4 regions of the Microcystis sp. M165S2 genome follow, and region 4 is predicted to be linked to each of the others. Evidence: predicted binding sites of a transcription regulator. Region 4 holds the regulator's gene; each other region holds the start of a gene.
The links. The regulator NtcA, encoded in region 4, controls nitrogen genes in cyanobacteria. The targets are predictions, from matches to a motif close to TTTGTANCNNNNGNTACAAA.
Positions count from the first base shown of each region.

Region 1: a site for NtcA is predicted at 2,509-2,528, ahead of IM479_RS14505 (ammonium transporter). Genes of this name have one in related genera too.
Region 2: a site for NtcA is predicted at 6,177-6,196, ahead of IM479_RS12385 (DUF3155 domain-containing protein). Genes of this name have one in related genera too.
Region 3: a site for NtcA is predicted at 1,302-1,321, ahead of IM479_RS21520 (SAM hydrolase/SAM-dependent halogenase family protein). Genes of this name have one in related genera too.

Region 1 covers NZ_JADBTZ010000287.1:7,328-18,669, forward strand. Annotated here, with positions in the region: gene IM479_RS14500 (ammonium transporter) at 1-702, opposite strand, end outside; gene IM479_RS14505 (ammonium transporter) at 877-2,313, opposite strand; gene ribD (bifunctional diaminohydroxyphosphoribosylaminopyrimidine deaminase/5-amino-6-(5-phosphoribosylamino)uracil reductase RibD) at 2,704-3,801, shown strand; gene htpG (molecular chaperone HtpG) at 4,024-5,997, shown strand; gene IM479_RS14520 (DEAD/DEAH box helicase) at 6,199-7,701, shown strand; gene IM479_RS14525 (4a-hydroxytetrahydrobiopterin dehydratase) at 7,762-8,112, shown strand; gene IM479_RS14530 (NAD(P)-dependent oxidoreductase) at 8,109-8,987, opposite strand; gene IM479_RS14535 (BRCT domain-containing protein) at 9,130-11,073, opposite strand.
Region 2 covers NZ_JADBTZ010000241.1:11,487-22,828, reverse strand. Annotated here, with positions in the region: gene IM479_RS12410 (aminotransferase class I/II-fold pyridoxal phosphate-dependent enzyme) at 1-942, opposite strand, end outside; gene IM479_RS12405 (ABC transporter ATP-binding protein) at 1,116-2,930, opposite strand; gene IM479_RS12400 (phosphotransacetylase family protein) at 2,971-4,047, opposite strand; gene ebsA (type IV pilus biogenesis protein EbsA) at 4,082-4,459, opposite strand; gene IM479_RS12390 (GAF domain-containing sensor histidine kinase) at 4,579-5,835, opposite strand; gene IM479_RS12385 (DUF3155 domain-containing protein) at 6,230-6,550, shown strand; partial or broken gene IM479_RS12380 (transposase) at 6,968-7,269, shown strand; gene IM479_RS12375 (response regulator transcription factor) at 7,597-8,385, shown strand; gene ftsH (ATP-dependent zinc metalloprotease FtsH) at 8,691-10,586, opposite strand; gene rimP (ribosome maturation factor RimP) at 10,801-11,271, shown strand.
Region 3 covers NZ_JADBTZ010000438.1:383-5,968, reverse strand. Annotated here, with positions in the region: gene IM479_RS21535 (GNAT family N-acetyltransferase) at 308-763, opposite strand; gene IM479_RS21530 (DUF8624 family small hydrophobic protein) at 756-920, opposite strand; gene pirA (arginine synthesis PII-interacting regulator PirA) at 1,076-1,237, opposite strand; gene IM479_RS21520 (SAM hydrolase/SAM-dependent halogenase family protein) at 1,372-2,199, shown strand; gene nadC (carboxylating nicotinate-nucleotide diphosphorylase) at 2,326-3,174, opposite strand; gene IM479_RS21510 (Uma2 family endonuclease) at 3,246-3,812, opposite strand; gene IM479_RS21505 (CBS domain-containing protein) at 3,974-4,441, shown strand; gene IM479_RS21500 (polyhydroxyalkanoate biosynthesis repressor PhaR) at 4,484-4,708, shown strand; gene IM479_RS21495 (S66 peptidase family protein) at 4,720-5,586, shown strand, end outside.
Region 4 covers NZ_JADBTZ010000332.1:131-3,776, reverse strand. Annotated here, with positions in the region: gene IM479_RS16450 (PIN domain-containing protein) at 1-310, shown strand, start outside; gene fabI (enoyl-ACP reductase FabI) at 419-1,195, opposite strand; gene ntcA (global nitrogen regulator NtcA) at 1,410-2,087, shown strand; gene IM479_RS16435 (DUF3084 domain-containing protein) at 2,095-3,582, shown strand; partial or broken gene IM479_RS16430 (Uma2 family endonuclease) at 3,596-3,646, opposite strand, start outside.

The sequences.
Region 1 (11,342 bases), on a different contig from region 4:
ACCAAAACTACGCCGCGGACCGATCATCCAGGCGGCCACCAGTGCGGAAATCCCGGAACTAATGTGAACAACGGTTCCACCGGCGAAATCCAGCGCCCCAGTGGCTGCCAACCAACCCTTACCCCAAACCCAGTGAGCTAGGGGAGAATAGATAAAGGTGGACCAAAGCAGTAAAAACCAAAAATAGGCTTTAAAGTTGACCCGTTCCACGATCGCACCCGAAATTAAAGCCGGGGTGATGATCGCAAACATCATCTGATAGACCATAAATACTTGATGGGGAACGGTGGGTGCATAACCGATATTGTCAGGTGTGGCCGCAGTGACACCGTTAAGAAAAATCCAATCTAGTCCCCCGATAAAAGCTTCAATTCCCTCGCCAAAACCACTTTTACCCGGGGTGACATCGAAAGCGAGACTATAACCCCAAAGCACCCAAGTTACCCCGATGACGCCCATGGCCACCAAACTCATCATCATGGTGTTGAGGACGTTACGGGAACGTACTAAACCCCCATAAAAAAAGGCCAGTCCGGGGGTCATTAATAAAACTAAAGCCGAGGAGATCAGCATCCAAGCTGTATCCCCAGCACTAATCGGATTGGGGGGAGCGGCGGTGATGGTTTCCGCAAAAACTGGGGCAACTCCGCCATTGAATCCCAGTCCCAGCAAAAGTACGGTTATTCCTACGATCTTTTTCATTGACGGTTGCTGCCTAGTAGCAAGATTAATTTTTTCTGTCCGGAAAGAGACAAAAACCGAAAGAGAAAAGGTTTAGAAGGCAATTATAGCCACCGATCGCATCGGGGCGAGGCCTTCTTCTTTTTCTCTTTAACTTTGTCGGGGATAAGTTAATCTATCTTTACAAGGTTTAACCTAACGAGTGCTAGGCGTTTCCATGTCAACACTGGAAGCATAATAGCTACCAGCGACGATATCGGACTCCTTGACGAAACCGCTATAGGCTTCCATGCCGTGTTCGCCTATATCCAGACCTTCCAATTCTTCTTCGGGAGTAACACGAATACCGAGGGTAGCCTTGAGGATTGTCCAAACAATACCACTAACAATCAGGGTAAATGCCCCTACTGCCACAATCCCGATAATTTGGTTAATCAACAGTTGGAATTGACCGGTGATTAAACCGGCATCTTTGTTGAAGATACCGACGGCTAAAGTTCCAAACACACCACAGACGAGGTGAACGGAAGTCGCACCCACCGGGTCATCAATTTTCAGGTTATCGAAGAAACCCACCGAGTAAACCACGACTACGCCGGCGATTAAACCGATGATTGCCGCCGACCAATAGGATACACCATCACAACCGGCAGTAACGGCTACTAAACCGGCCAGAATACCGTTAATAATCATCGAAAGGTCGGGTTTACCATCTTTGAACCAAGCGGTAAGGGTAGCGGCAATGCCACCCGCGGCCCCGGCGAGGTTAGTGGTGACAGCGATATAGGGTACAGTTTCATTAACCGCTAAAGTAGAACCGGGGTTAAAACCAAACCAGCCAATCCAGAGAATTAAACAACCTAGGGTCGCAATACTCATGTTATGGCCGGGTAAGGCACTGGTGCGACCGTTGATGTATTTACCCATTCTCGGGCCGAGAATTGCAGCCCCAGTTAAAGCAGACCAACCACCCACCGAGTGAACCACCGTCGAACCGGCGAAGTCTTTAAAACCAAGGTCGGCTAACCAACCGCCACCCCAAACCCAGTGACCAGTGATCGGGTACATGATACCGACAATAATTAAGCTAAAAACTAGGAAATCGACGAATTTAATCCGTTCTGCCACTGCCCCAGATACAATGGTGGCTGCCGTTCCCGCGAAAGCGACTTGGAACAGGAAGAACACCGAGGTGGGCAAAGAGGCAGGCATGACGTAGGTGGCAGGATCGCTACTGCTAAGGAACCAACCTCCTGTACCGAAAAATTCGTTACTGACAGACCCAAACATCAGCGAGAAACCGATCGCCCAAAATGATATGGTGGAGAGGGCGAAAACGATCAGGTTTTTGGCGAGAACGTTAACGGCGTTTTTCTGGCGACAGAAACCCGTTTCTAGCATCGCAAAACCTGCGTTCATAAAGATCACGAGGATGGAGGCAATTAAAACCCAGATTGTATTGAGGGCGTTTTGGACATCTTCGGGGGTTAAGGGTTTCGCCTCTTGGGCTTGTACGGCTGTGTTCCAAACCACAAAAATAATCGCGGACAAAGGAACACAGGCTAACCAGACAGGGTTAATTTTCGGTAATAAACCGACAAGTTCCCCAGATTTTCGAGCAATTCGTTTCATCGTTAATTCGTTGACTTTGTTGAGTTAGTAGGTCGATTCATTACTTTTGAGAATAATTACCGAGCAATTATGTCCTTTCCACCGCTAAATCCTAGGAACAGGGGTCAATCATTTCAGAAGACCAAACACCTAGGGATTTATCTTGAGGTGTGAGTAGTCAATGTTTTTCGATCTTTGTTTTTTTGATCTGAGATTTCTGTATTCGTTGATACATTTCATTTTAAAATAATAGTGGTGGAGAAGTGATCAAGAATTTAGTTATCAGATGCGAGTTATCAGTTCACTGATTACTTTTTACTGTTTACTGATCACTGAAAAAAGCTCCCCACTGATCAGTTTTTACTGTTTACTGATCACTGAAAAGTCTCCCCTCCTTTGGAGAAATCAACCATGGCCCAGGCAACGGAATTCGATCGCACAATGATGCAAAGATGTCTAACCCTTGCTAGACAAGGCTTGGGACGGACTTCTCCTAATCCCTTGGTGGGTTCTGTGATCGTTCAAGAGGGGACAATTATCGGCGAAGGTTTTCACCCGGAGGCCGGACAACCCCATGCAGAAGTTTTCGCCCTGAGACAGGCAGCAGAAAAAGCTCGTGGTGCCACTTTATACGTCAATCTTGAACCCTGTAACCACCATGGACGTACTCCCCCCTGTAGCGAGGCAATTATGCGAGCGGGCATTAAAAAAGTGGTGGTGGGGATGATCGATCCTAATCCCCTGGTGGCGGGGAAAGGTATTCAAAGATTAGAATCGGCAGGCATCGAGACGCTGGTGGGAGTGGAGGAGTCCGAATGTCTTCAACTCAATCAGGGTTTTATCCATCGCATTACCGCTAAAAAACCCTTCGGTATCCTCAAATATGCCATGACTCTCGATGGCAAAATTGCCGCTACTACTGGTCATAGCACTTGGATTACTAGCCCTGCTTCTCGCCAAATAGTCCATCAATTGCGATCGGCCTGTGATGCGATTATCGTCGGCGGTAGCACTGTCCGTCAAGATAATCCTCACCTAACCACTCACGGCCTCTCCGATCATAATCCCCTGCGCGTGGTCATGACTCGATCGCTCGATTTACCCTCCTCCGCCCATCTTTGGGATACCAGTCAATTTCCCACGCTTGTCTACACACAAATTGATTCTAATGTCAAGCTTAAGCAACAATTATTAACAAAAGGCGTGGAAGTGATCGAACTAACCGAGGTGACACCCACTTTAGTGATGGAAAATCTTTATCAGAGGGGATTTTGTCAGGTTTTGTGGGAGTGCGGTGGCGGTTTAAGTGCAGCGGCGATCGCTGAGGGCATGGTACAAAAAATTATCGCTTTTATTGCGCCCAAAATCATCGGGGGAATCAAGGCACCTACTGCCGTGGGTGATTTAGGTTTCCAGTTAATGAGCCAAGCTTTACAGTTAGAAAATGTCACGGTTAATTATCTCAATCCCGATATTGTGATTGAGGGATATCTGCAAATTGAACAGTAGAGCTACTGCAATTCCGCTTCAATCGGATTGCTAAAGTCAAAAAGTGCTAAATAACCCCGATAATCCGGCAATTATCCCTGATTTTTGCGATCGAGTTCTCGAATCCGTTTATCGGTACGGTTATCCCCCTAGAAGAAGTTGGGCAATCGCTCTGTGATCAATAGTGCCATCATCGAGCAAAATAAAAAAGTTAGAATAGTCAAGCCCTTAGTGATTGAACGTATGACGGTACTAGAAAAAGGTAATATCACGATTCATACCGAGAATATCTTCCCTATTATCAAAAAATCTCTCTACACTGACCATGAAATTTTTCTGCGGGAATTGATATCTAATAGTGTGGATGCTATCTCGAAATTAAAAATGGCTTCTTTAGCAGGAGAAGCAAGAGGAGAAGTCCCCGAACCAGAAATTAATCTCGCCATCGATAAAGAAAATCGTACTCTATCAATTACCGATAATGGTATCGGGATGACGGGGGAAGAAATCAAGAAATATATTAACCAGGTTGCCTTTTCCAGTGCGGAAGAATTTATCACTAAATACCAAAAATCAGCCAAGGATTTAATCGGTCATTTTGGACTAGGTTTTTATTCGGCTTTTATGGTGGCTAAAAAGGTAGAAATTGATACTCTTTCCTATCAAGAAGGTGCTACCCCTGTCCATTGGTCTTGTGATGGTTCTCCAGAGTTTGAACTAACCGATTCTTCCCGCAGCCAAATCGGCACGACTATCACCCTAACTTTAATGGATGAGGAAGGGGAATATTTAGAACCTGCCCGCATTCGCCAGTTAGTCAAAACCTACTCAGATTTTATGCCCGTTCCCATTAAAATTGATGGGGAAGTGATTAATCAACAACGGGCTTTATGGAAAGAATCTTCTCAAAATCTGACTAAAGAAGACTACCTAGAATTCTATCGTTATCTCTATCCTTTCCAAGAAGAACCTTTACTCTGGGTACATCTGAATACCGATTATCCTTTCTTGCTCAATGGCATTCTTTATTTTCCCAAACTCAGACCGGATGTGGATGTCTCAAAAGGACAGTTAAAGTTATTCTGTAATCAGGTTTTTGTCAGCGAGCATTGCGAAGAAATTATTCCCGATTTCCTGATGCCCTTGCGAGGAGTTATCGATAGTCCAGATATTCCTTTAAATGTGTCTCGAAGTGCTTTAACCAAAGATCGCACCGTTCGCCGTATTGCCGATTTTATTGCCAAAAAAATTGCTGATCGCCTCAAATCGCTCTATAACGAAGACGCAAAAGAATATATTCGTTGTTGGGTAGATGTGGGAACTTTTATTAAATTTGGTTCCTTGAAAGAGGATAAATTTAAACAACAGGTAGAAGATATTTTAATCTATCGCACTACCTACAAACCCGAAGAAACTGCGGTACAAGTGGAAGTGCAAACCGCCGAAGGTGATGCCTGGCAAGAAGCAACGGCGAAAACTCCCCTAGAAGCGATCGAACAGGAAGGTTATACTACTCTCAAAGCCTACCTAGAACGCCATAAAGAACGCCACGAAAATCGAGTTTTTTACTGTACCGATCCTCGTAGCCAATCCACCTACGTTGAACTCTACAAAAATCAAGGTTTAGAAATCCTTTTCTTTGATTCTTTCATCGATACTAATTACTTTATTCCTTTCCTAGAAAGAGAATACTCTGATGTGAAATTCACCCGGGTTGATTCTGAATTAGACTCGACGCTGCTCGAACAGGATCAAGCTAGTGAAATTATCGATCCCGCTAGTAATAAAACCCGGGCTGAATTGATCAAAGAAATCTTCGCCAAAGCCCTCGATAATTCTCGCATCAATATCAAAACTGAAGCCTTGAAATCCGATGATCCCCAAGGTACTCCCCCGGCAATTGTCTTACTTCCAGAAGCAATGCGACGCTTACAGGAAATGACGGCAATGATGCAACAAAAAGCCATGGCTTTCCCCGAAGAACATATTCTGATGATTAATACTAATCATCCCCTAATTCAACAAATTGTCCAGATTAGTCAGGGAAGTATTGTTACCGGTAGCGGCGAATCTCCATCGGCACAATTAGCGAAAATGCTCTGTCAGCACGTTTATGATTTAGCTTTAATCGCTCAAAAGGGATTTGATGCCGAGGGAATGCAAGCTTTTGTGGAACGTTCCAATCGCGTTCTGACTAAGCTAACCGAAAAGATTTAATCTATTGCCAAACTTTGGCTGTTTCGATATGCTGAGAGTGTGTTAATTCACACTCTTTTTTTTTAGCCCGATAAATATGATCTAGCGATAAGCTATATTGCAGCCGTCAGCCTTGAATCAGTTATCAGTTATCAGATGTAAGTTTTCAGTTCACTTATACTGTTCACTGTTTACTGTTTACTGTTTACTGTTTACTGAAAAATGCGCTTACCCACCCTCAAATATGAGCGAGGAACCTTAATTCTCCATCCACCACCAAAAGGGAAAAAATGGCTAGATTTTGCCACTTGGGATGATCGTATTGAAAGATTTCGCATTTTGGCACTTCATTATCGTCCTCTGGTGGAAACTCTACAGGAGGAGGGCATTAACTTCCAAGATGAAGCAAAAGCTTTCAACAATTTAGAATTAATTGCCAGTTTTGAACGGGAACCCTACCCCCACCAAACGGAAGCGTTAATCGCTTGGAAAAAATCCCAGAGAAGGGGTGTCATTGTCCTTCCCACCGCTGCCGGCAAAACCTATCTTGCCCAATTAGCTCTACAATCGACTCCCCGGAGTACCTTAATTATCGTGCCGACTATTGATTTAATGCACCAGTGGTATGCCCAGATGTTGGCGGCTTTTCCCGATGCCGAGGTGGGATTATTAGGGGGAGGTTCTAAGGATAATAGTGCTATTTTAATCGCCACCTATCAAAGTGCGGCAATTTATTCAGAAACTCTTGGCAATCGTTACGCTTTTTTGATTTTTGATGAATGTCATCATTTACCATCGGATTTCTTTCGGAAAATAGCGGAAGATTCGATCGCACCCTATCGTTTAGGCTTAACAGCAACACCGGATCGCGGTGATGGTAGTCATCAAGATTTAGATTATCTTATTGGTGCAATTGTTTATCAAAAAAGTCCCCAAGACTTGTCAGGAAAAGCCCTAGCCGATCATGAAATAATTCAAATTAAAGTGAAACTATCTGCCAAAGAACAGGAAAAATATCAAGAAGCAATTAAAATTCGCAATGATTTTTTAAGAAAAAATAATCTCAGTTTGTCTGGTTTAGATGGTTGGCAAAATTTTGTCATGATTAGTGCCAGAAGTAGCGAAGGGCGCCGGGCCATGTTGGCCCACCGGGAGTCGAAGGAAATATCCTCCGGAACCCAGGGAAAATTGCGGGTTTTAGCCGAGTTAATCTGTGAACACCATCCGGAACGAATTTTAATTTTTACCAACGATAATGCCACAGTTTACCGCATTTCCGAGAGCTTTTTAATACCTGCCATAACCCATCAAACTCCCGTGAAAGAACGCCATGAAATCCTGACCCGTTTTCGTCAGGGAGAATACAAAATTCTGGTGACTTCCCATGTTCTTAATGAAGGGGTTGATGTGCCGGAAGCGCGCATCGCGATTATTTTATCGGGAACCGGTTCCACCCGGGAATATATTCAGCGTTTAGGACGGGTTTTAAGAAAAGGTCAACAAGAGGATAAACGGGCGATTTTGTATGAAGTGATAGCCGAAAATACCACGGAGGAAAAAACCTCCCAACGACGACGGGGAGAGCATAAAAATCAAACTAGCTATAAAACTGGTAATCGACAATTGGAATTATTGCCTTCTCCTCCGAAAAAATCTTTTTCTTTCCCGAAAGCTGCCGAATCTTCTACTCCTTGGGGAAGTTCTCCAGAGTCAGAGGAAGAATAGAAAATTTCTCTGGGGGATTTTCCTCTATAATAAAGGTAAAAAATCTGGATTGATACCCCTATGACCGAACTTGCTCAACAAAAATGTCAACCTTATCAATCGGGTTCTTTTCCTATCACTGCCGAAGAAATTACCGCTTTAAAGGCTAAAATTCCCGATTGGAATCTCTTAGAATACGAGGGTATTCCCCGTCTGCAAAAACTCTATAAATTTGCCAATTTTCAAGGGGCAATCGCCTTTACTAATGCCGTGGGAGAAGCAGCGGAAAAAGAAGGCCATCACCCCGCTTTATTGACAGAATGGGGTAAAGTTACCGTTTCTTGGTGGACCCATGACGTGGGCGGATTACATCAAAATGACTTTATCATGGCTGCCCGTACCGATGATATTTATCGTCAACAAAAGGCTTAATCGTAGGCGCGAATCATCGCTTGGGTTCCCTGTTTAATTCCCTTGCCTTCGTCCAATTCCGCTACTGCTTTAAATAGGGTTTCCGCTAAATCTGTCCCAGGCAGAATTTCCCCGGCTGTCTGGGCAGTTTCTTTGACTAATCGCAAATCTTTTAAGATATGTTCAATCATAAAAGCCGGCTGTAAATCTTGGGCGAGGATTTTTGGTCCCAAATTTTCTAAAGCCCAAGAACCCGCCGCCCCCGTTTTACAGACTTCTATGACTAAATTGGGGTCTAATCCTTGAATTTTTGCCATTTTTAGAGCCTCACACAGCGCCACCATGTGAACCGCCCCCAAGACTTGATTACAGAGTTTAACCGCTTGTCCGTTGCCGATTTCGCCACACCAGCGAATAGTTTTGCCCATGGCGTGAAAACAGGGTAAACAAGTCTGAAAATCCGCTTCTTTCCCTCCCACCATAATAGTTAAAGTGCCGTTTTTCGCCCCAATATCGCCCCCAGAGACGGGAGCATCGAGAAAACGGAGATTATTTTCCTCTAGCTTTTTACCAATCATCCTAGCGGCTTGAGAGCCAATGGTACTCATATCCACCACCAGAGTTCCCACCGCTGCCGATTCCATCACACCCCCCGCTCCTAAAATTACTGCCTCCACGTCAGGCACATCCCCGACGCAGGTAAAGACAATCTCGGCATCCCTGACGGCGGCGGCAATACTAGAACAAATGTTCGCACCAGCTGCCCCGGCAATGGTTATTCCAGGGGCCTCTGGGGTACGATTCCAAGCATTAACAGCAAAACCTCGACCGACAAGATTAGTCGTCATCGGCGCTCCCATCACTCCTAATCCTAAAAAGGCAATTTTTTGACTCATAATTTTGGTAATCAAGGGAAAGGGGAAGTGGGGAAGTGGGGAAGTGGGGAAGTGGGGAAGTGGGGAAGTGGGGAAGTGGGGAAGCTGTCTCATCACCCTATCACCCCAAAACCCTATCACCCTATCTCCTGACAACCGACGGCTAAAATAATTCTACCATTTGTAGAAATTGGGCTTCTGAAAGGGTTTTAATGCCTAATTTTTGAGCCTTTTTGAGTTTCTCACCGGGGGCTTTACCGAGGAGAATATAATCAGTGTTCACACTGGGGGAACTGGTAACAGTACCACCGACATTAATAATCAATGATTTCGCTTCCTCGCGACTGATTTTGCCGAAGGTTCCTAGTATAACTACGCTTTTTCCCCTGAGGGGATTTTCTGCGGATTCTTGACTCGTTTGGACTATCTCCGCTGCGGGTTGCACTTCTAAACTTGTATCGGCAACTGTGATTTTTTCTGCTGCTACTACAGGAGTTTCCTCGGCAATCACCGGGGGAGTTTCCAGTTCTTCTACTACGGGAGTTTCCTCGGCAATCACCGGGGGAGTTTCCAGTTCTTCTACTACGGGAGTTTCACTAATAATTGCTTCTGGTTCATTAGTGGTAATAGGGGCAGTTTGTTGAGAGAAATCGTCTCTTTCTTGTTGTAGGTTTTGAATTTGAACCTCTAAAGCGGCGATTTCTTTTTGCTTAGTTGCTAACTCACCCTCAAACTTAATTTTTTCCTTTTCTAAAGCTTTAGCTGCCGTTTTTTTGACTTCTAAATCTTGAGTTAGTTGGCGATTTTGTTGGCTTAATTCCTCGATATGACGGGAAGTTGTGGTTTCTAATTGGTCTTTTTCGGCACTTAACTGGTGTAGTTGAATCTCTAAATTAGAAATGTTTTCCCGATAGGTTTCTAGCTGTTGCGGTAACTGGGTTAATTCCTGTAATTGCCCTTCTAAATGAGCAATTGTTGCCTGAGAATCGGCCAATTGTTGCGGTAACTGGGTTAATTCCTGTAATTGCCCTTCTAAATGAGCAATTGTTGCCTGAGAATCGGCCAATTGTTGCGGTAACTGGGTTAATTCCTGTAATTGCCCTTCTAAATGAGCAATTTTTTCGGCAGCAGTGCTTAATTGTGCCGATAATTCTCCTTTCTGGGCTGCTAAAGCTTGTAACTCCAGTTTAGCTGCTTCGAGACGAGCGCCGAGACTGTCCTTTTCGGCGGTTATGGCTGTCACTTGAGCGACGGTTTCTTGCAGTTTTATAGTTAAATTGTCGCATTCTTGGCCTAAAGAGAGCGATCGAGTTTGACTTGCGGCTAAATCTTCGCTGAGAGACTTTTTTTCCTGCTCTAACCCGGTAATTTGACCCTGTAAGCTGGCTATTTCCTGCTGTCCTTGCTCATACTGTTCTGTTTGGTGAGCCAGATTCTGTTCTAAGGTTTGAATTTGACCTTGCAAGCTGGGAATTCGGGCGGCTAAATCGCTTAATTCTTGATTTTTATGCTCTAAATCGACCACTTTCGCCTTTAATTCCTCGGCTTTTTCTAGCTCTTGCTGTAAGAGAGTTTTATCCTGTTCTAGGGTCTGAATTTGACTATAGAGAGAGTTGCTCTGTTTTTTGGTCAAATCAAATTGACGGTTAATTTCGCCTTTTTGCTGCTCTAAAGTTTGAATCTGTGCCTCTAGGCTAGTAATTTGGGCTTTTTCTGCCTCTAATTGCTCCATCAGACCAGCTTTCTCCGCTTCTATTTCCTTAGCGGTGGTTTTCAGTTGTTCAATTTCACTCTCACCTATCTGCACAGCTTGCTGGAGGGACTGGAGAGAATTTTCTAAATCCGTAGCTTTGTGCTGTAATTGGGCGGAATGTTGTTCTATGTGAATTATTTTGGCGTGCAGCTGCTGATTTTCGTCTTTTAAGTCTGATTGCGCCACGTCTAAACCCTTGACTTGAGCCAACAAATCTGAGTTACTTTGCTGTAATTGCGCTTGTGCGGCTAAAAGGGAGGTATTTTTGCTGACGAGACTAGAGCGCGACCAGAGGAATAGTCCTCCGAAAACAGCACTTAAACCTAATCCTTCATAAATTAATTCGTTGAGCATATCTACCCTCCTAGACAAGCGAAAAACAGTCACCTAACCGAACTGATGCGGCAATTTTGGTTATAGACCTACATCTCTACTTATATCAGTTACGGGGTACATTCGGGGGAAGGGGGGAAAAGTCACTTCTTTCATCCCAGGGTACAAAGGTGATTTAGCTGTTCGCGTTATGTTAACTTGTATCTGATCCAGTTCTTGGGTGATTTCCTGGTCAATTTCTTTCAGATGATCAAAATAGTAGCCCATGGCCGCAGGAGCTATGGTTGATA
Region 2 (11,342 bases), on a different contig from region 4:
GATAGAATGGGGAAAGTCTAAAACAGAGATATTAGGAATTTTATTGAGTTCTTTTCGGGCGATAGCGGCTAAATCAAGGGTTTTGCTCAGTAAATCTAGTCCTTGCGTCGCCATTTGCTTTCTGGCACTATCAAGAGAAGCGAGAAGCAAATAACTAGGGCTAGTGGTTTGAACTAATTGTAAGGCTCGATCGACTTTTTCGGAACTAATGCGATCGCTTTTTAAGTGTAACATCGATGCTTGAGTTAAGGCCCCCAAAACCTTATGGGTGGACTGAATAGCCATATCGGCACCGAGAGACAGCGCAGCCGGAGGTAAATCGGGATGAAAGGCAAAATGCGCCCCGTGAGCCTCATCGACGAGCAGCGGGATAGAATAATGATCGGTAATCTGGGCGATAGTTTTTAAGTCACAGCAAACCCCTTGATAGGTGGGAGAGACTACCATCACCGCTTTGGTGTCGGGATGAAGTTTCAGGGCATTTTCGAGGGATTGGGGGGTTATATTTAAATTTAGATCGATAGTGGGATTATATTCGGGATTGATAAAGATAGGCTGCGCTCCAGAGAGAATTAAGCCTGAAATTGCCGATTTATGAATATTTCTCGCCAAAATAATTTTATCTCCTTGGCCGCAAGTGGCTAAAATCGCCGCAATAATGCCACAACTGGAACCATTGACCAAAAACCAGCTTTTATCTGCCCCAAATGTCTCGGCTGCTAAAATTTGCGCTTCTTTAATCACTCCCGTCGGGGCAAACAAATTATCAAGGTCGGGTAATTCGGGTAAATCGGCTTTAAAGACGCTTTTTCCCAGTAAATTACTTAAATCTTCCCCGATTCCTTCCCCCTGCTTATGCCCTGGCGCATAAAATGGTACATCTAAACTATTGACTTTTTTTTGCAGTTGTGATAGCAGCGGAGCAGATTCTGGCGAAGGCATTGTGGGAAGTGGGGAAGTGGGGGATTTGTCAGTAATCAGTAATCAGTAAACAGTAATTGGTAATTAGTGAAGATTGATCGGCGAATAATATCATTTAAAGCTTAAAACTTAAAACTTATCACTTTAATCTCATAACTGATGACTGATAACTGGTAACTGATCACTGATAACTGTTAAATATCTGTGCCTAACATTTGCAGTTTATATAAACTAGCGTAGAGGCCGTCTTTGGTTAATAAATCTTCATGGGTTCCCGATTCGACTAATTCCCCGCGTTTAAGGACAAGAATTCGATCGACATCGCGAATAGTAGAGAGACGATGGGCGATAATAATAGCAGTACGATCGACTAGAATCTGTTCTAAAGCTTCTTGAATTAATACTTCTGTCCCCACGTCTAAACTAGCGGTAGCTTCATCTAAAACTAAAATTTCGGGGTTACGAATAGCGACTCTCGCAAAAGCGAGTAATTGTTTTTGTCCTCCCGATAAATTTGAGCCCCGTTCCCGTAAAAGGGTATGATAACCATCGGGTAACTCCTCGATAAAGTGATCGATATTAGTTAATTTAGCTGCTGCCTTCACTTGCTCAAAATCATAATTTTCCCCTAAAGTAATATTGCGAGTAACATCTCCGGCAAATAGAAAAGTTTCTTGGAGAATGACACCGATATAACGTCTTAATTCCGCTTGGGGAAGATAACGGATATCGATACCATCCACTAGAATTCTGCCCTTACTTGGTTCGTAAAGACGACAGAGAAGACGAATAATCGAACTTTTTCCCGCACCGGTGGGACCAACTAAAGCGACTTTTTCCCCTGGATGAATGGTAAAATTGAGACCTTTGATAATATATTCATCGGGTTTATAACCAAACCAAACATTCTCAAAAATAATCTCGCCAGTTTGACGTTTTTCTGGGAAGTAAATCTCTTTATAATTGTTAGAATCGGTGATTTCAATGGGAATACTAATTAATTCACCAATTCGTTCTATAGCAGTAAAACCCGCTTGAAACATGGTAAATTTTTCGGCAAACTGACGCAGGGGATTAAAGAGACGTTGGGAGAATAAAATAAAAGCTGATAAAACCCCAAAATCAATGGTTTTCTGGAGAATAAAAATCCCACCTAACCATAATACTCCTCCCACGGCAATTAATCCGATCCATTCCAAAGTGGACGAGACAGCCGAATCATAAAAAATTGTTTTATCTAGGGATTGACGATATTGAGTATTGATAGCGCGAAACATTTCAGCATTAAAGCGTTCGCGGCGAAATAATTGAACAATATTAACTCCGACTACATTTTCCTGTAATTGGGCATTAAGTTTTGATAATTCCTCGCGGACTTGATAGTTAGCGATGCGGTATTGTTTTTGAAAAAAGATAATTAAAGCAGTGACGGGAAATAACATCAACACCAACAATAAAGCTAATTGCCATTGCAGGGTAAACATGGTGATGATAATAACTAAAATATTGACCAAATCACTGACAACTCCGATCGCCCCACTAGCAAAAACTTCTCCTAATGCTTCCACATCGCTGGTTAAACGAGTGACTAAACGTCCCACGGGAGAGCGATCAAAAAAACTAGAGGAAAGGGAGGTGACATGGGTAAATAAATCTTCCCGGACATTAGCAGTAATTGACTGACCGACTTTCTGCACTAGATAACCTTGCATTGTCCCTAAAATCAGTCGTAAAATAATCGAAACCGAGAGGATAATAATTAGGGTATTGATGGCTGCTATTAAGGGCATTCGAGCCAAAAAATCCCAAGTTTGTTCCTTTTGCAAAAGGGAGACCGCTTGACCGATAATTAAGGGTTGGATCGCCCCTGTGAGAGATAGGGGAAAAAGGAGTATTAATGACCAAAATAGCAGGGCTTTTTGCTTTTTCGCGTAGGGAAGTAATCTTAATAATAAGCTCCAGTCATTTTCTTTGACCGGAGGGGACACAGGGGAGGAGGATAGACTCATGAAGGGGTTTCCAATGAAATTCTCGGCAGCCGGGGAGAAATTACGCCCCTATTGCTAACTTTTCTAACAGGCGATCGATCTGGAAATATTCCTCCATTAATTGTCGAATACAAGCGACTTTTACCTGTTCCTGTAAGCGAATCTTCCCGAAGGCCTGATCGACGATTTCCACGGTGGTGAGAGTATCTAAATTTACCGAGAGAATCGGTACTTCTAAATCCTCAGCCCGGCCCAAAATCAGGGGATCTGGAGAGATAGAACCAGTTAAGATTAAACAGGTGGTGGAAGTTTCTAGGGCAGCTAACTGTAGGTCTGTGCGATCGCCACCCGTAATCACGGCCATATTTTCCCCCTTGCGAAAATATTCTAAAGCGGCGTTGACATTCATTGCCCCGATCGCTAAACTTTCTACCATCCAATCCAAACGATCGGGCCGACATAATACTTTGGCCTCTAAAAGATGGACAATTTCCCGAACACTAATACTACGCAGCAGTTTACTAGCGGGTAACAGTCCTAAAACTTCCACACCTTGGCTTACCAGATAGGGTTTAAGGAGAGATTGTACTTCCTCCCAATCATCGGCCGGGATATCGCTAATTACTACCCCCAGCAGCTGATTATTTAATTCCTCTCTTGCTTTCAGCAGACTCTCGGCAATTAGGGGAGAACTATAGCGGGCCACCAATAGGATCGGAGTCTGGAGAATTTTGGCCATCTCCCCCATCGATAACTGAAAAATACTCCCTTCCCAGAGAGTCCCCGGCCCTTCGAGGAGGGTAATATCACTGTTAACCCGATCGAGATAGCCAGCAAGAATATTACCGTAGTCCTGTTTATCTGCACCTTGCAGACGTTTAGCAACGGAATCCACATCTGTATAGATCACGGGTAAACACAGCTGTTCGGGGGATAATTCTAGTAATTGCCGGATAAATTCTACATCCTCATCGACCAATTGCCCATCGACGTATCCCGGACAATTGCCCACTGGTTTGCCGTAACTTATCTCTAGTCCTTTTTGCCGCAAGAGATGTGCTAAACCGACGATAGTTCCCGATTTACCACTGAGGGGTTCTAGGGAAGATATGAGTATAGATTTGGCTGATTTCGCCACGATTTGCTCCTTTTAACCCGTAAAATCCCGACTTTTATTCTTCAAATCGCAGCAGTTTCCGATAAAATCCCTGCGAAAAGTCGGCTGAACCTAGCTGCTTAAAGATTTTAATCGCATCGATGAGATATTCGATCAACTCGGCGTTAATAATCGTCATCTCATAGCTTAGGTCGGCCTGTCCTTCAAATTGTAAACGACAACGGGTCAATTCCGAGGGCAATTTTGATACATACCAAGATGCCACAAAGGGAATCCCTTGACTGTTTTCTATGCGACGACGACCTTCTAAAGCTCCTCCTTGATACAAAGCGATCGCATAGGGCAGGATACTATGTTTGTCCTTGGCATAGTAGGGCATATATACTACCACATCGGCCTTATTAGCGGGTTCTAATTGTTCGATAGTCGGCATAATTAGTTAATTCTTTGGTTCACAGCCAAGTTACCATTGACACTGATATTTTCCATATATTTTAACCGATCGCCCCGGGAATCTCCCGAGCGAGAAAATAGGCAGAATTGACCACCAGATCATCCCTCTATACTGAGGTTATCATCGGCTATAACTGGTATATGAACCCGAAAAACCGTGCCGGGGTAGAGGGAACTTGTTTGCTCGGGATTGGGACTGATAAATTCAATCCTCCCCCCCATGCTGGTAATTAATTCTTTGGCGATCGCTAAACCCAATCCTGTACCCGGTATATCTCCCCCTGCTTGCACTCCCCGGTAGTGACGTTGAAAAATTCTTTCTTGATCGCTCCTCGCTATACCATAACCCGTGTCTTTAAAAACAATTTCTACACTATTCTTAACATTCTGCACCTCGACGGTGACTTTTCCGCCAGCAGGAGTATATTTGAGGGCATTATCAATTAAATTGCTGAATACTTCCCGCAAACCGGGGATATTGGCGCTAATAAGTGGTATGTCTTCCCCGTGAATCGTTTCTAGACGGAGATTTCTCTCTTTGGCTACCGCTTGGGCCGAAAGGAGCAGCGGATCGAGAATATCATGGAGATCGATCGGAGTTAGTTGGCTGCTGTCAGCAGGCAAGAGAAAGGCGGTGGGGGAAGATTGCGCTTGCAGGAGAGGAATATCGACAGTGGGGTAATTTTCGCTTTCTTGGTGGATTTGTGCCTCAAATTCGGCGATTAAGTCCCGAACTCGATCGCTTTCCCTCAGGATACCAGTAATGGCGGGATCGTTACCTTCTTCGGCTAAAAGCCTTTTGAGCAGAAGTTTACCAAAGGTTTTTAAAGCGGTGAGGGGATTGCGGATTTGATGGAGAAAGGTATCGAGGCGCTGACTTTGCCATTGTCGATAATAACGTTCTTCTCCCAATTGGCGATCGAGTACACAGGCTAAAGCGAGGGTTTGGGTGATTTTTTCCATCCGGGTTAATTCCCAACTTTGCCAAGGTCGTTTTTCTCTGGTTGCCACCAATAATCCGATCATGCCCTCTTCATACATTAAGGGTAAAAACAAGCGATGACCGCTGACGGTCTCCTGATTACTCCAGAGGTGGGATAAATCTTCTAACTTAACCGCAGTTAACAAGTCTGCCGCCGGTTGCCCTGGTTGTAAGGAAAGCCGCTTTTTTTGGGGAGAAGGGGGGTTAAAAGGCGGATAAACAACGACTGGGATTAAATTACTCGATAAAGGTTCATTTAAATAAACCGCACTTCTGTCCGTTTCCATTTGCTCTCGCAAAAGTTCCATCTGTGCCTGACAGAGGGCAATAAAATCATCACTCAGGGGAGTCCGGGAGGGGGAGGAGAAGGGCATACCAAGAAAGTAAAAAGTAAAAAATCAGAAAACCTAGATACAGCTAGGGTTGCGAGTTTTGTTTCCCAGTGTAGATAGGAGAGAATGACCATCCTCTTGGGTCGAGGGCAGCCAGCAAAAAGCAATTAGGACAAGGGTTTGCTCACTATTTTAGGGGTGGATCACGGTATATATTAAAAAAAGTTTAAGAATAATAAGTTTTGTATCGGGATTTGGGGCAGTGTTTTCGTCAGAAAAACTTAAACCTAGTCTCAGTCTAGCTTCTAGTCAAACTTGTCTGTAATTAAGTTTGTGAGGGACACTTGATTTCTTGGTCTAGAAGGGATATAATCGCTACGGCTTTTGTAACTATCATTACCATTACAGCGATTAGCCAAAACAGGAGGTAATTGGGTTGGCCAGAAAACGGAAACGTAAGAGTCGCCGTCGTCAAGAAGGACGTAAGATACTTGAACTCATACCCCAGTATAGTATTGAAAGTGGCGAAGATAAACCTGTAACTGCGGCGCGCAAGTACATTCAAGCTATAGGCATTAGCCCACCAGCTTTATTGATTGTTAAGCGTAACGAGCATACAACCGATCGCTATTTCTGGGCTGAAAAAGGACTGTTTGGAGCGCAATATGTGGAGGAAAACCACTTCCTTTTCCCAAGTTTGCGCGACCTGCAGCCCCAGCCTCAGACCGTCAAAGCGGCGGTAGCAGTTGCCAAATAACTCAAAGGACTATTAATGGTATCATGGAAAGTAAACTCGTTTACCGAAAAGTAAACGAGTTTTTTTTGTCTAAGTCCCAATAAGAAATCTGAGGCTGAAAAGCAGCCAAGTTTTAGGCGACATTACCTGCTGTGGCAGTAATATACTTTGCACGGCTATAACTTGCATTTTTTACTCAAAGACAATAATAGAGTTTAAGAGTCATAATTAGGGTTTGCTGAATAAATCTAAAAACCTTGTTGTATAAGACTTTTAGACTTTTTTCCCCTCAAAAAGTCCCAGCCCTTGCAGTGGTCGGGGGGAAAATTCAGGGACTTTTTCCCTGAAAATTAGGTAGTTGACCACCTGAAAATCGGTAAAACCCATCCCCCATCCCCCAACCCCCAACCCCCACCGAAAAACTTTTTGCCGCAACCCCTAGATATTGACCGCTATCAGAAATGCAAAGTTGTTGAAGAATTGGCTCTTTCTTTGTCAATAGAGCTACTCTATCTGCCGTCTTATTCGCCTAATCTAAGTTTAATTGAAAGGCTGGGGAAATTGGTCAAAAAGAAATGTTTATATGTTTATATGGTAAATATTATGAAAACTTTTCCGACTTTTCTTCAGCTATTTATGAATGTCTGAATGATGTCCATCTGAAACATAAAAAAGAACTGGATTCCTTGCTCACTCTACGATTTCAGAAGTTTAATAAATCTCAGATTATGAACGTCTAAAGTATCCGCCAATTCAAACCTGGATTCCACCACCCTCTGACATCATTGCATAGAATACCTTGAATAGGGTTCGATAGTCAAGACATTTTCGGGGACGTATGAATTACAAATTATGAAGTGGGGAGTGGGGAGCTTTTTTTCAGTAACCAGTAAACAGTAATCAGTAATCAGTGAACTGAAAACTCACATCTGATAACTGATAACTGATTCAAAGCTGACTCCTGACTCCTGACGGCTGACGAATGTTACGATTGTTACAACATCTTGACATTAATTCTGATACCCTGACAATGTGTCAATCTGTGCAGTAATGGGGCAGAAACTCAAGTGGTATCGATCCATATTTCTATTGTTGAGGGCAACCCGCACTTGCGATCGCTATTAGCTTGGCATCTGCAACAGGCCGGTTATTTGGTTAATCAATCGGCAACCCTGCAAAGTGCGCGTCAAGCTTTCCTTCATCGTCAACCAACCTTAGCAATTATCGATTCCGACTTGCCGGACGGGGATGGAATCGAACTCTGCCGTTGGCTTGATCAACAAAAACAGTCTTTAATACTGATTCTCTCGGCCCGTAATGGCGAAAAAGATGTGGTCAATGGTTTAAAAGCGGGGGCCGACGACTACCTGAGAAAGCCCTTCGGGATGCAAGAATTTATGGCTAGGGTAGAAGTGTTAACTCGTCGTTTAGGCAGTAGGGCTGCTCCCCTACACTTGGATTATGGGCAATTAAAAATAGATTTAGCCCAACGACGGGTACAATTTCGCGGGGAGTATATCGAATTAACGCCCCAAGAATTTAGCCTACTCTACGTTTTAGCCCAAGCGGAGGGAACACCCCTATCAAGAGCCGATTTACTGCGTCGCGCTTGGCCCGAGGAAATTGATAATCCCCGGACAATCGATACTCATGTTCTCTCTCTGCGGAAAAAAATCGAAACCGATCCCAGGCAACCTAATCTAATTCAAACCGTCCGCAACGTCGGCTATCGTTTCAATTTAGAAATGTTGGCCGAGATGACTTCAGCTTTAGAAGCTAATATTATTGCCCCCACCAAAGGCAATCATAACGGTCATTCCATTAATAAAATTCCCGCTCACAATGTTAGTCGTTAATTCTGGCTTTGTCCGACTGATTAGCAGATTGTCTGCTGAAATCGTCTCCTAGCTAGGGTTTGCGGCAAAAAGTTTTTCGTGGGGGTGGGGTGTAGGGTGTAGGGTGTAGGGTGTAGGGTTTTACCAGTTTTGAGGTGGCCAATTACCTAATTTTCAGGGAAAAAGTCCCTGAATTTTCCCCCCGATCCCTCCAAGAAATGGCACTTTTTGATTGACTAAAAGTCTAAAAGTCTTACCCAGCAAGGTTTTTAGATTTATTCAGCCAACCCTAAGCACTTCCTCAAAGCGAGGAGACGAAAACAAAATTAAACCGTAGTCACCATTGACCGATCCGCTTGTTGCTGAAATTCCGTCAATAAACGCCGGAATTCGTCGCCGTCAATGGTTTCCTGTTCAATCAGTATATCCACCAAGCGATCGAGCGCCACACGATTGTCAAGGATAAGTTTTGTTGCTAAATCGTGGCATTGCTTGACAAGTTCCCGTACTTGTGCATCAATTTTCGCCATCATCGCGAAAGAATGGTCGGGATGATAACCAGCACCAGCACCACCGAGATAGGAATTGCCCTCCTCCTCTAGAGCAATCAATCCCAATTCCGACATTCCCAGACGCGTTACCATCTGTCGGGCCAGATAGGTAATTTTTTCAATATCATTGCCGGCCCCGGTGGTCACTTCATCCTCACCGAAGACACATTCCTCCGCTACCCTTCCCCCTAATAATCCCGCAATTCGGGCTAATAACTGGGAACGACTGGTTAAACCCTGTTCTTCATCGGGAGTGAACCAAGTTAACCCCTGCGCTTGACCCCGGGGAATCAGGGTGACTTTTTCCACCTGATCGTGGCCGGGACAGAGAGTACCAACAATCGCATGACCAACTTCATGATAGGCGATCAAACGCTTGGCTTTACTATCAACTAAAGCGCGCCCTTCCATACCGGCCACAATCCGATCGATCGCATCGTTGACTTCCGCCATGGTAATCGCCTCTTTCCGTCTTCTAGCGGTAAAAATCGCCGCTTCGTTGAGCATATTAGCCAAATCTGCCCCAGTAAAACCGGGGGTGCGACGGGCGATCGCCTCCAGAGCCACATCAGCAGCCACCTTTTTATCGCGAGAATGAACCTCCAAAATGGCCAAACGTCCCTTACAATCTGGATAATCCACCACCACCTGTCGATCAAAACGACCCGGACGCAAGAGGGCCGAATCCAAAACATCGGGGCGGTTGGTGGCGGCAATGACGATAATGCCAGTATTTCCCTCAAAACCGTCCATTTCCGTCAATAATTGGTTCAGGGTTTGTTCCCGTTCATCATTACCTCCCCCATAACCGATCCCTCTTTGACGACCAACGGCATCAATTTCATCGATAAAAACCAAACAAGGGGCATTTTCCTGGGCTTTTCGGAACAGATCTCGCACTCGCGACGCACCAACCCCGACAAACATCTCCACAAATTCCGACCCGGAGATGCTGAAAAAAGGTACTCCCGCCTCTCCCGCGATCGCTTTAGCCAGTAAAGTTTTTCCCGTCCCCGGGGGCCCGATTAACAGGACTCCCTTGGGGATTTTCGCACCAATAGCCGTAAATTTTTCCGGTTGTTTGAGGAATGTCACCACTTCCTGTAAATCTTCCTTGGCCTCATCCACACCCGCCACATCATTAAATTGTGTGTCGGTTTTCGCCTCCATCTGAAACCGCGCCCTTGATTTACCAAAGTTCATCGCTTGACCGGAAGCATTGGCAGAACGACGGATAATAAACACCAATAATCCCAAGACAACAATAATCACTAACAGGTTAGTGAGAACATTGATCAAGGCCGAATTGTCAGTGCTGGGGAGAATGCCGTACTCGATTTTTTTAGCATCGAGTTTCTTGATTAATTCGGGATTTTGGTCAAATAAATTGACTTCTTTCGGGGGATCCTTGTCCGTTTGACCGACGAGGGTAACTGCTGCCTGCTGCAAAGAAGGATTGATTTCGACCTTTTTTACCTTGCCTTGCTCGATTTTCTCTAACAATTCACCGTAGGTGAGGGTATTTTGGTTTTTTTGACTCCAAGCAGGAGTGACCTGGCCAAAGGTTTGCACAATCATCCAAGTGGTGACAATCCCTTTCCATACTGGTCGATTACCACGATTCTTAGCTGACTTGGCTCTAACTACGGTGAGTGGAGATTTTTGATCCATAATTGACTCTATATCTAGTTACCCTGTATTCATTGTGACAGATCGACTCGATCGTGACCACTGTTCTGTTTTCCCCCAGGCACGACCCCGGGGGCAAATAGTGATGACGGTTTTTTGCTATATTGTATTCAGCTAGGTGGTCTAACAACTGCCTATCCCAATCACTAACAGTTTAGGGAAGTGGGTTTCGCCCGCTTTTTTTATTGTCCAAATCATGACCCATCCGCTCATCCCCGACCTGCTGCACCTAGCCACCCCTATCGCTGAAAACTTGGGGCTAGAAGTGGTCGATATCGTTTTTCAAACCAATAAAAGGCCTCCCGTCCTGCGCGTCGATATTCGCAATCTGGGGGGAGATACTGGTTTAGAGGACTGTGAGCAGATGAGTCGGGCCTTAGAAACCGCCCTCGACAGTCAAGAAATCTTACCAGAGGCCTACGTTTTAGAAATATCTAGCCCCGGCATTTCTCGACAACTGAGCAGTGAGCGCGAATTTCAGTCTTTTAAAGGTTTTCCCGTCATCGTTACCGGCCAGGATAGCCAAGGAAAACCGAAAGAATGGCGCGGAAAACTGCAAGGTAGAGATGAGCAATCTATTTATCTTAACCAAAAAGGTCGCTCCCTGAGCATCGATCGCACTACCGTCATCAGCGTCCGTTTAGATGAGCAGCGCAATAATCAGTAATCAGTAAACAGTAATCAGTAAACAGGGATAAGGATGAAGATAAATAACTAACTAACTGATTAACTTAAAAC
Region 3 (5,586 bases), on a different contig from region 4:
TCGTTCTACGACGGGGTTTCAGACCCAAAATTTTCGATGACTGCCAGTGTATTGCAGTGTTTCCCCAATTTTACCCTTTGTGGCTCGATCAGGAATAATTAATGCTGACAGTGCCATCTCTATAGGTATGTCTGGGGTTGGGGAAGTGGGGTGTGGGAAGAATAAATAAAAACAATCTCCTGTCTCCTGACTTGAAACAGGGTGTAGGGTGTGGGGTGTGGGGTGTAGGGAAGGAAACCTCTTTCATCTGTGGGGGTGAAAATTTTTTCATCGAGACTGTCTCCTAACTCCTATCTCCTGACAGTTTTTAAATATTTTTCAACATCAGCAAAGAGCGAGTTTGAAAGCCGAGATTTTGGTAGAGATTGAGAGCATTGTCGTTATTGATGAAGACTTGTAAACCGATGCGGGTTTGTCCGCGACTTTTTGCCCAATCCTTAGCTCGATCGATTAGTGCGGTGGCGATACCCTGGCGACGATGCTGGGGATCGACGTAAATTAGAAAAATATGACCATAGCGATCGCCTGTCACCTGATCGACGGCGCTCCCCATCCAGAGACAAGCGATCGCCGTTTGTTGTCCTTCGACGATCCACAGGGGAGTATCGAGGCAAAAAAACTGTCTGACTGTATCAGCTAGATGGGAGAGGTTTTTTTGTTCGGGAAAAAATTCTTGATAGGTGCGGGTGAGAAAATTAATTAGTAGATAGCGATCGCTCGTTTTTCCCAGTCGCAGCCGATAATCTTCGGGAAGGTTAGCCATGCCAAGGATAAGAGAAAATTATGCCCAGGGATGGCTCGATCGGAGCGGGTGCCGCTAAATCTGCCGGTAAAAAAATCCGGATGCCAGTGGCAACCAGAGCAACTAAAAACACTAAGATAGTCAGGAGCGGGGCGATATATTGCCGAAAAAAAGCCATAATTATTTGATCTCTAAACTGCTGTTCCTTCTATTTTAAGGATTGCCAGTGGAGATATCGGCAATTTAAAAAAAAAAAATTCGCCCAAAAAAAAGTGATCGGCATACCGATCACCAGAAACCGACAACTAGACTATGACTAAACACCGATTAAATCTAACGAAGGTGCAAATAGGCCGCCTCTGCTTCCAATTGACGTACTAAAGCTTCATTTCCCTGCGCTCTAGCTACTTCCAGTCGGTGTTGTAAATTTCTGCGGAGTGTTTCTCTATGAGCGACGGTGGCCTGTGTTAGGACTTGCTGACGATTTTTGTTCATGATGGACAGACTTTTGAGCGACTTAACTTACCTTATATCTAAATCATAACATTCTCCTTGGTAAACTGTATCTTTAGCTACTGAATTTAGCGTTAAGATTTATTAAAGCTGTTGGCAACCATAGTGACAAGTCAATGACGGAACAGGCACTGATAACCCTTACTAGCGATTTTGGACTACAGGACGGTTATGTGGGCATTATCAAGGGAGTAATTGCGGGAATTGCCCCCCATGCTCGCACGATCGATCTGAATCATCAAATTTCGCCCCAAGACCTCTACGCTGGTCGTTTTGTCCTCCTAAATGCCTATCAATACTTTCCCCAAGGCACTATTCATCTGGCAGTTATAGATCCGGGGGTGGGAAGCAAAAGACGCGGGGTAGGGATTCGTTTTGCCGGTGGTTATTTAGTCGGGCCAGATAATGGTTTATTTAGTGGCATTTTAAGTCAATCTCCCGCTATATCTGCCGTTAATCTCGATAATTCTTCCTATTGGCGCACCCCTAACCCTAGCACTACTTTTCATGGTCGCGATATTTTTGCTCCTGTGGCCGCTTATTTGTCCCGGGGAGTACCCCTAGAAATGTTAGGTGAGATTATTGATCCCGATAGCTTGCAACAATTAGCGATCGCTGTTCCGCAAATCGAGGAAGATAAAATTAGCGGTCAAATCCAATATATCGACATTTTCGGCAATTTAATCAGTAATATTCCCGATTATCTCCTAGAGGGAAAAAATTGGTCAGTACAGTTGGGGCCAAAAATTATCCCCGCAAAAAACACCTACAGTGATGTTTCTTCCGGAGAAATAGTCGCTTTTATCGGTAGTCACGGGGGGTTAGAAATTGCCGTCAATAGTGGTAGCGCTCAAAAGCAATTACACCTAAATATTGGCGATGCGATCGAGGTTAGAATAGATAGGAGTCAGGAGTCAGGAGATAGGAGTCAGGAGATAGGGTGATAGGGTTTTGGGGGTTTTGGGGGTTTAGGGAAATTTCAGCCAAATGCTCCACTTCCCCACTTCCCCACTTCCCCACTTCCCCACTTCCCCACTTCCCCACTTCCCACTGATAACTGATATAGCTTTTTAATCAATTCTCATACTAATATCTAACCAAGTAGAACGGGTAATCGGGGCGCTAGTGGAAATATAATCTACTCCTGTTTCGGCAACGTTGCGAATGCGATCGAGGGTAATATTTCCCGATGCTTCTATTTTGGTTTTACTATTAAAATTGCGGATCATCTCCACAGCAGTTTGCATCATCTCTAAATCCATATTATCTAACATAATGCTCTCTACCTCCTGCTGCAGGGCCTGATTCACTTCTTCTAATTGGCTGGTTTCTACCTCAATTGTGAGAGGATAGGGCATATTTTGCCGTACACGACGCACTGCTTCCTCAATGCTGCCTGCTGCTTGAATATGATTATCTTTAATCATAATTGCATCATCTAACCCCAAACGATGGTTAATCGCACCACCGATACTGGAGGCATATTTTTCTAAAATTCGCAATCCGGGGGTAGTTTTGCGAGTATCCACCAATCTTGTCGGTAAATCGGCAATTTTCTCCACATACTGACGAGTGGCACTAGCAATTCCACTCAAGCGCATGGCAAGATTTAAAGCGACTCTTTCCCCAATTAACAGCGCATCGAGGGAACCTCCTATCTCGGCAATAACTTTAGACTTAGAGCAGAATTCCCCCTCAGCAACGGTGGGGGTAAAGTGAATAGTGGGGTTAAGCAGTTGAAAAACGCGTTCAGCTACGGGTAAACCGGCAATAACTCCCGCTTCTTTGGCAATCCAACTAGCTTGACCGATTTTAGCATGACCGAAGAAAATTGCTTGGGTGGTGCGATCGCCTCTACCGAGATCTTCTCGTAACCAGTTTTCTAACAAGGGATCAAGGACTAATAGGGGCGGTAACATAGAATTTATCGAAACAATCGGGACGTATTTATTTTAAGTTTAGGAATGTTTGACCTGTTTGTAAACTTTCTTTAATCGAAACTTATCCCTTCATAGATTAACTCGATCGCACAGTGAAAATCGAGACTAGATAGAATAATTTCTTCCCCTTGACTATAAGCGCAGTAAAACCAAATTTTATCTTCACCGCGACGATAAACCTCAACACTGATCGATTCGGGATCGACTAAAACGTATTCTTGTAAACTAGCAATCTGACGATAATATTGTAACTTTTTAGTGCGATCATAGTTTCCTGTGCTGGGGGAAAGCACTTCAATAATCACTTGTGGATGTTGAATAAAATTACGAGATTCTCTATCCCTAAAATCGCAACTAATCACCAAATCGGGATAAAAATAACGACTATTATTAGCTTGTACTTTCGCATCAGATACATTCACTCGACAGCCTCGCGGACGGAGATGAAGTCTTAAAGCAGTGTAAAAATTCAAGGTAATATCATTATGAGGCAGACTACCCCCAGTCATGGCGATAATTTCCCCATCAATGTATTCATGGCGACATTCCTGTGTAGCTTCCCATTCTAGATACTCTTCCGGGGTCATTCTTTCTGGGTATTGAGGTTGAGCGATCATTTTTCTTTTTCCTTGTCAACTAACTAAATTAATATCCTATTTCCTTTTTATGTTATACCATTTTCTCAGCCGAAGATTGAAGAATATTCATAATTAAGCGGTGACTGATTACCCTAATGATAAGATGGAGACAGAAAGCATTATTATCGCAGGTCGCTAAGATGACAAAAACAGTTGCCGATATCATGACTCCCAATCCCATCACCGTCACCGCTAACACTTCTCTGTCTGAAGCAGTGAAGATTTTGGCCGAAAAGCGGTTTAGTGGTTTACCCGTGGTGGATGACAATATACGACTGATTGGGGTTATCTCCGAAACTGACCTTATGTGGCAGGAAACGGGAGTAGAAGCTCCTCCTTACATTCTGCTCCTCGATAGCGTTATCTATCTACAAAATCCTAGCCGTCACGAGAAATTACTCCATAAAGCTCTCGGTCAAACCGTGGGGGAAGTAATGACCGATAAACCTATTAGTATCACAGCCGATCGCCCTTTGAAAGAAGCGGCCTCGTTAATGTATGATCGTCATGTGCGTCGTTTACCGGTGATTGAGGAAGAAACCCACAAAGTAATTGGTATTATCACTCGCGGCGATATCATTCGCGATATGGCAAAATCGGAAGCATAATTGCTTTTCTAGGGCAACAATTAACTAAAAGGTCTTGAACAAATGAATCAATCTCAGGAAACGGTTACTTATTCCCTAGAAACTATCTTGATGCGGATTGAGGGAAAAATCGATTCTTTACAAAAAGATGTGAGGGATTTAAAGGTAGGCCAAGCGGTGTTAACGGGAAAAGTTGAGGGAATAGAAAATCGACTAAACCCATTAGAAGGAAAACAAAAATATCAGTTTTGGGCATTAATTGTCCTCTTTCCCTTGCAATTTTTCTAAAAACTATCAGGATGAAGCGCCGTCAATTTCTCACTACTACTGCCATAACTGCTGTTAGTTTTTCCCTAATTCCTAGAAAAGTTGTTAGTAATAATTTTCCTCTAATTAAACCGCCACATCTACAACCGGGGGACGGAGTGGGTATTATTAGTCCAGCGGGGGCAACTTTTAAAGAAGATGATTTAAATATAGTTATCGAAGCAGTTAAAGCCCTAAAATTAGTCCCAAAAGTTGGTAAATACGCTTTAGAGCGTTATGGTTATTTAGCTGGTAAAGATAGCGAGCGAGCCTCGGATATAAATCAATTTTTTGCCGATGATAATATTGCATTAATTTTACCAATTCGCGGCGGTTGGGGAAGCGCTCGTTTATTACCTTATCTTGACTACGATTTAATTCGCCGTAATCCGAAAATTATCTGTGGTTTTAGTGATATAACTTCTTTATTATTAGCTATTTATGCCAAAACTGGTTTAGTTACTTTCCATGCTCCCAATGGCTTTTCTAGTTGGCGCACCGCTCAAACTGAAAGCTTTCGACAGGTTTTATTTTCTGGGGAAAAGTTGACTTTTAGAAATATTCCCGATCCCGATGATGCCAATCGTTTAATGCAGGTAAAAAATCGGATTCAAACTATTACTAAAGGTCAAGCAAAAGGTAAATTAATCGGTGGTAATTTAACCACCTTAGCCTCGATCGCAGGTTCTCCCTATCTACCAGATTTTACCAGTGCTATCCTATTTTTAGAAGATATTGGTGAAGATATTTATGAAATAGATCGCCTGTTAAATCAATTAAAATTAGCAGGAATTCTCGATAATTTAGCTGGGTTTATCTTCGGTCAATGTAGCAATTGTAGCGCCGATAGTGACTATGGT
Region 4 (3,646 bases):
TCCACCCTCTTGGCTTATCATTGAGGCTGTTCAAACGATTGATGAAACCCTAAATATTCTCGACCCCGGAGAACAGGCCGCTATCACCCTCGCTCAAACCTTACCCGCCGATTTGCTGATTATCGATGAACGCTTGGGTCGGCGAATTGCCAGCGAGCGGGGAATTCCTATTATTGGCACTCTCGGAATTTTAGACGACGCATCAAGCCGAGGCTTAATCGAGCTTTCAGATACTATAGCCCGACTACAACAGACTAATTTTCGCATTTCTCACCGCATAATTGAGAAATTGCTTGAAAATAGGGAATAAATTGTTAAAAAACTAAACGAACCTTCAGTCCGATCGCAATTAACCCCAAAGAAGTCAAAAATCCCCCTTCAGAACCTCGTGACACTAATAACTAATAACTGAATAAAACTACATTCCCATAATTTCGTAACCGGAATCTACATAAATAATCTGTCCGGTAATACCACTGGAAAGATCACTGGCTAAAAAAGCGGCCGTATTTCCCACCTCAATTTGTGTCACCGTGCGATGTAAAGGCGCGATTTCTTCCACATGATGGATCATATCAAGAATTCCCCCCACGGCCGAAGATGCTAAGGTGCGAATTGGACCTGCGGAAATACCGTTAACTCGGATCTTTTGGCCCCCTAATTCCGCGGCTAAATAGCGAACACTCATTTCTAAACCGGCTTTTGCTACCCCCATTAAATTATAGTTAGGAATTACCTTGACACCACCGAGATAGGTAAGAGTGATAATACTTCCCCCTTCCGTCATCAAAGGTTTAGCCGATCGCGCTAGACGGGTTAGGGAAAAAGTGCTAATATCTAGAGATTTAGTGAAAGCTTCCCGGGGAATGGCGGTAAAATCGCCCGTTAAACCCTCTTTATCGGCAAAAGCGAGACAGTGAATCAAAATATCCAGTTTACCCCATTTTTCCGCCACTGTAGCGAAAGTATCTTCTACCTGTTGGTCATTTTGGACATCGCAGGGGACATAAAAAGCGGGATTAAGTTCATCGGCCAATTCTCGCACTTTTTTCTCAAAGCGGCCTTTTTCGTCGGGGAGATAGGTGACACCGATATTTGCACCAGCTTGATGGAGTTGTTGGGCAATTCCCCAAGCGATCGAGCGATTATTGGCAATTCCTGTCACTAGGGCGTTTTTTCCCGTTAAATCTAACATAGTTCTCGTTTCTCTTACAAAAATCTCCCCAATAGCCGACCCCAGCGAGATTCGGTATAATAGGGATACAGATAAGGGGGCAGCAATGATCACCCCTTCCCCATTGTCTGGCAAAAAGCGCCCAAAACTTTTCCCAGTTTAGGCAGCGGTTATGTTTAATAGAGGTGACACTCGTTGCATAATAAAAACAATTTTCCCCTTTTTTGGATGTGAGATGGACTTATCATTAATACAAGATAAACCCCTAGCAGATGTGTTCCGTCGAATCGGCAGCGGCAATTTCCCCCCGGTGGTGGAATTGTTCGAGCGTGGCAAAACGATCTTTTTCCCGGGAGATCCGGCCGAAAGAGTCTATTTTTTGCTTAAAGGAGCGGTTAAGTTATCGCGAGTCTATGAAGCGGGAGAAGAAATTACCGTGGCTCTACTGCGGGAAAATAGCGTCTTTGGTGTGCTATCCTTACTTACTGGTCAGCGATCGGATCGTTTTTATCATGCCGTGGCTTTTACTCCGGTAGAATTACTCTCGGCCCCGATCGATCAGGTAGAAAGATCCCTCCGCAATAATCCCGATTTATCAATGTTGATGCTGCAGGGTTTGTCCTCGCGGATTCTGCAAACGGAAATGATGATCGAAACCTTGGCTCACCGGGATATGGGTTCACGTTTGGTCAGTTTTTTATTAATTCTCTGTCGTGATTTTGGGGTTCCCACCACCGATGGTATCCGGGTTGACCTAAAATTGTCTCACCAAGCGATCGCCGAAGCGATCGGTTCTACCCGCGTCACTGTCACCCGTTTATTGGGAGAGCTGCGGGATCAGGAAATGGTCTCAATTTACAAGAAGAAAATCACCGTCCATAATCCCGTCGCTCTCAGTCAACAATTTACTTAAATTCTGGATGACTAGCGCTTATATTTTAGTTTTGGCCATCGTGGTTTTAGGTGGTCTGATAGCGGCTATTGGCGATCGCATAGGGAGCCGTATCGGTAAGAAAAGGATGCGTTTATTTAATCTGCGTCCGAAACAAACCGCAACTTTGATGACGATTGTAACGGGAATTTTGATCGCCGGTTCGACTTTAATTGTCTTGTTTGCTTCTAGTAAATCCCTGCGTCAAGGGGTTTTTGAACTGGATCGTCTTTTAAATGAACGTCGTGCCGCTATTAAGGATTTGGAAAGACAGGTGAGAAAAACCACCGAACAGAAAAATCAGGTGGAAAAGGCTTTAAAAACGGCTAAAAGTGAACAGATAGCTGTGCAGAAACGTCTAGAGGTTCTTAACAAAAATTATCAAGCTTCTCGTCAACGTTTGCGATTAGTTTCGGGACAGTTGGAAAAGTTTCGTAAGGAAGTGGCTAATTTAAACAATGAACGAGTCATTTTAACTAATCAAAAGGCACAGTTAACCAGTCAACGGGATCAATTGTTCCAACAAAAATCAATTCTTTCTAGTCAGATAAATCAACTACAAACCACCGTTCAAGTTAGAGATAAAGAGTTGGCTAATCAACAAAAGTTATTAACAGCTAGACAAGCGCGACTTCAACAGTTAGAGACTCAACAAAAAACCCTACAGCTAGAAATTGATCGCCGGGATCAACGTATTGGAGAACTCGATCGCTCGATTGTGGATAAAAATTTGGCTTTGGAACAGCGTGAGGGAAAATTAAAAGATTTAGAAACCCAAATGGCTTTTCTTAAGCGGGAAGTGGAAGTTTTAGAACAATACTATCAAACCTATCAAGAATTGCGGGAAAAACAAATCGCTATTTTCCGGGGACAGGTGTTATCTTTTGGAGCTTTTCGTATTGTTGATCCCCAAGCTATTGTCACCGTTATCGATAAGTTATTGCGAGAAGCGAATATGAATGCTATCCGTGCTACCCAACCGAATCAGCCTAATTTTGACCAGCGTTTAGTTAAGATCACAAAAGCACAGGTAGAACAGTTAAGTCAACAATTACAGGACGGTAAAGAATATGTGGTGAGAATCCTTTCAGCAGGTAATTATGTCTTAGGAGAAAGCGAGATTCGTGTCTTTGCTGATGTGGTTCCCAATCAAAGAGTTTTTGAGGAGAAACAGGTAATCGCTGCCGTTTCTATCGATCCCCAAAATATGACAGAAGAAGACCTACAAAAGCGCTTAGATTTACTTTTAGCTTCGGCTCAATTTCGCGCTAGAAGTGCGGGAGTTTTAGGGTCAATTCAAGTGGAAGATGGGTTATTAACTACGGTAGTTAACTTTATTGGTCAAGTCAAAAAGTCGGGTAATTCTATTGAGACACTTGAGGCAATTGCTGCTAGTAAAACGAATACATCTGGACCTTTAACTTTGCGTTTAGTAGCGGTAAAAGATGGTAAAATTGTTTTTAGTACGTCTTCTTAAAAGATAGCTAAAGTTAGGAGTTGAGATTAAAATCAATTCCTTCGTAAATATCAGCAAGATTTAA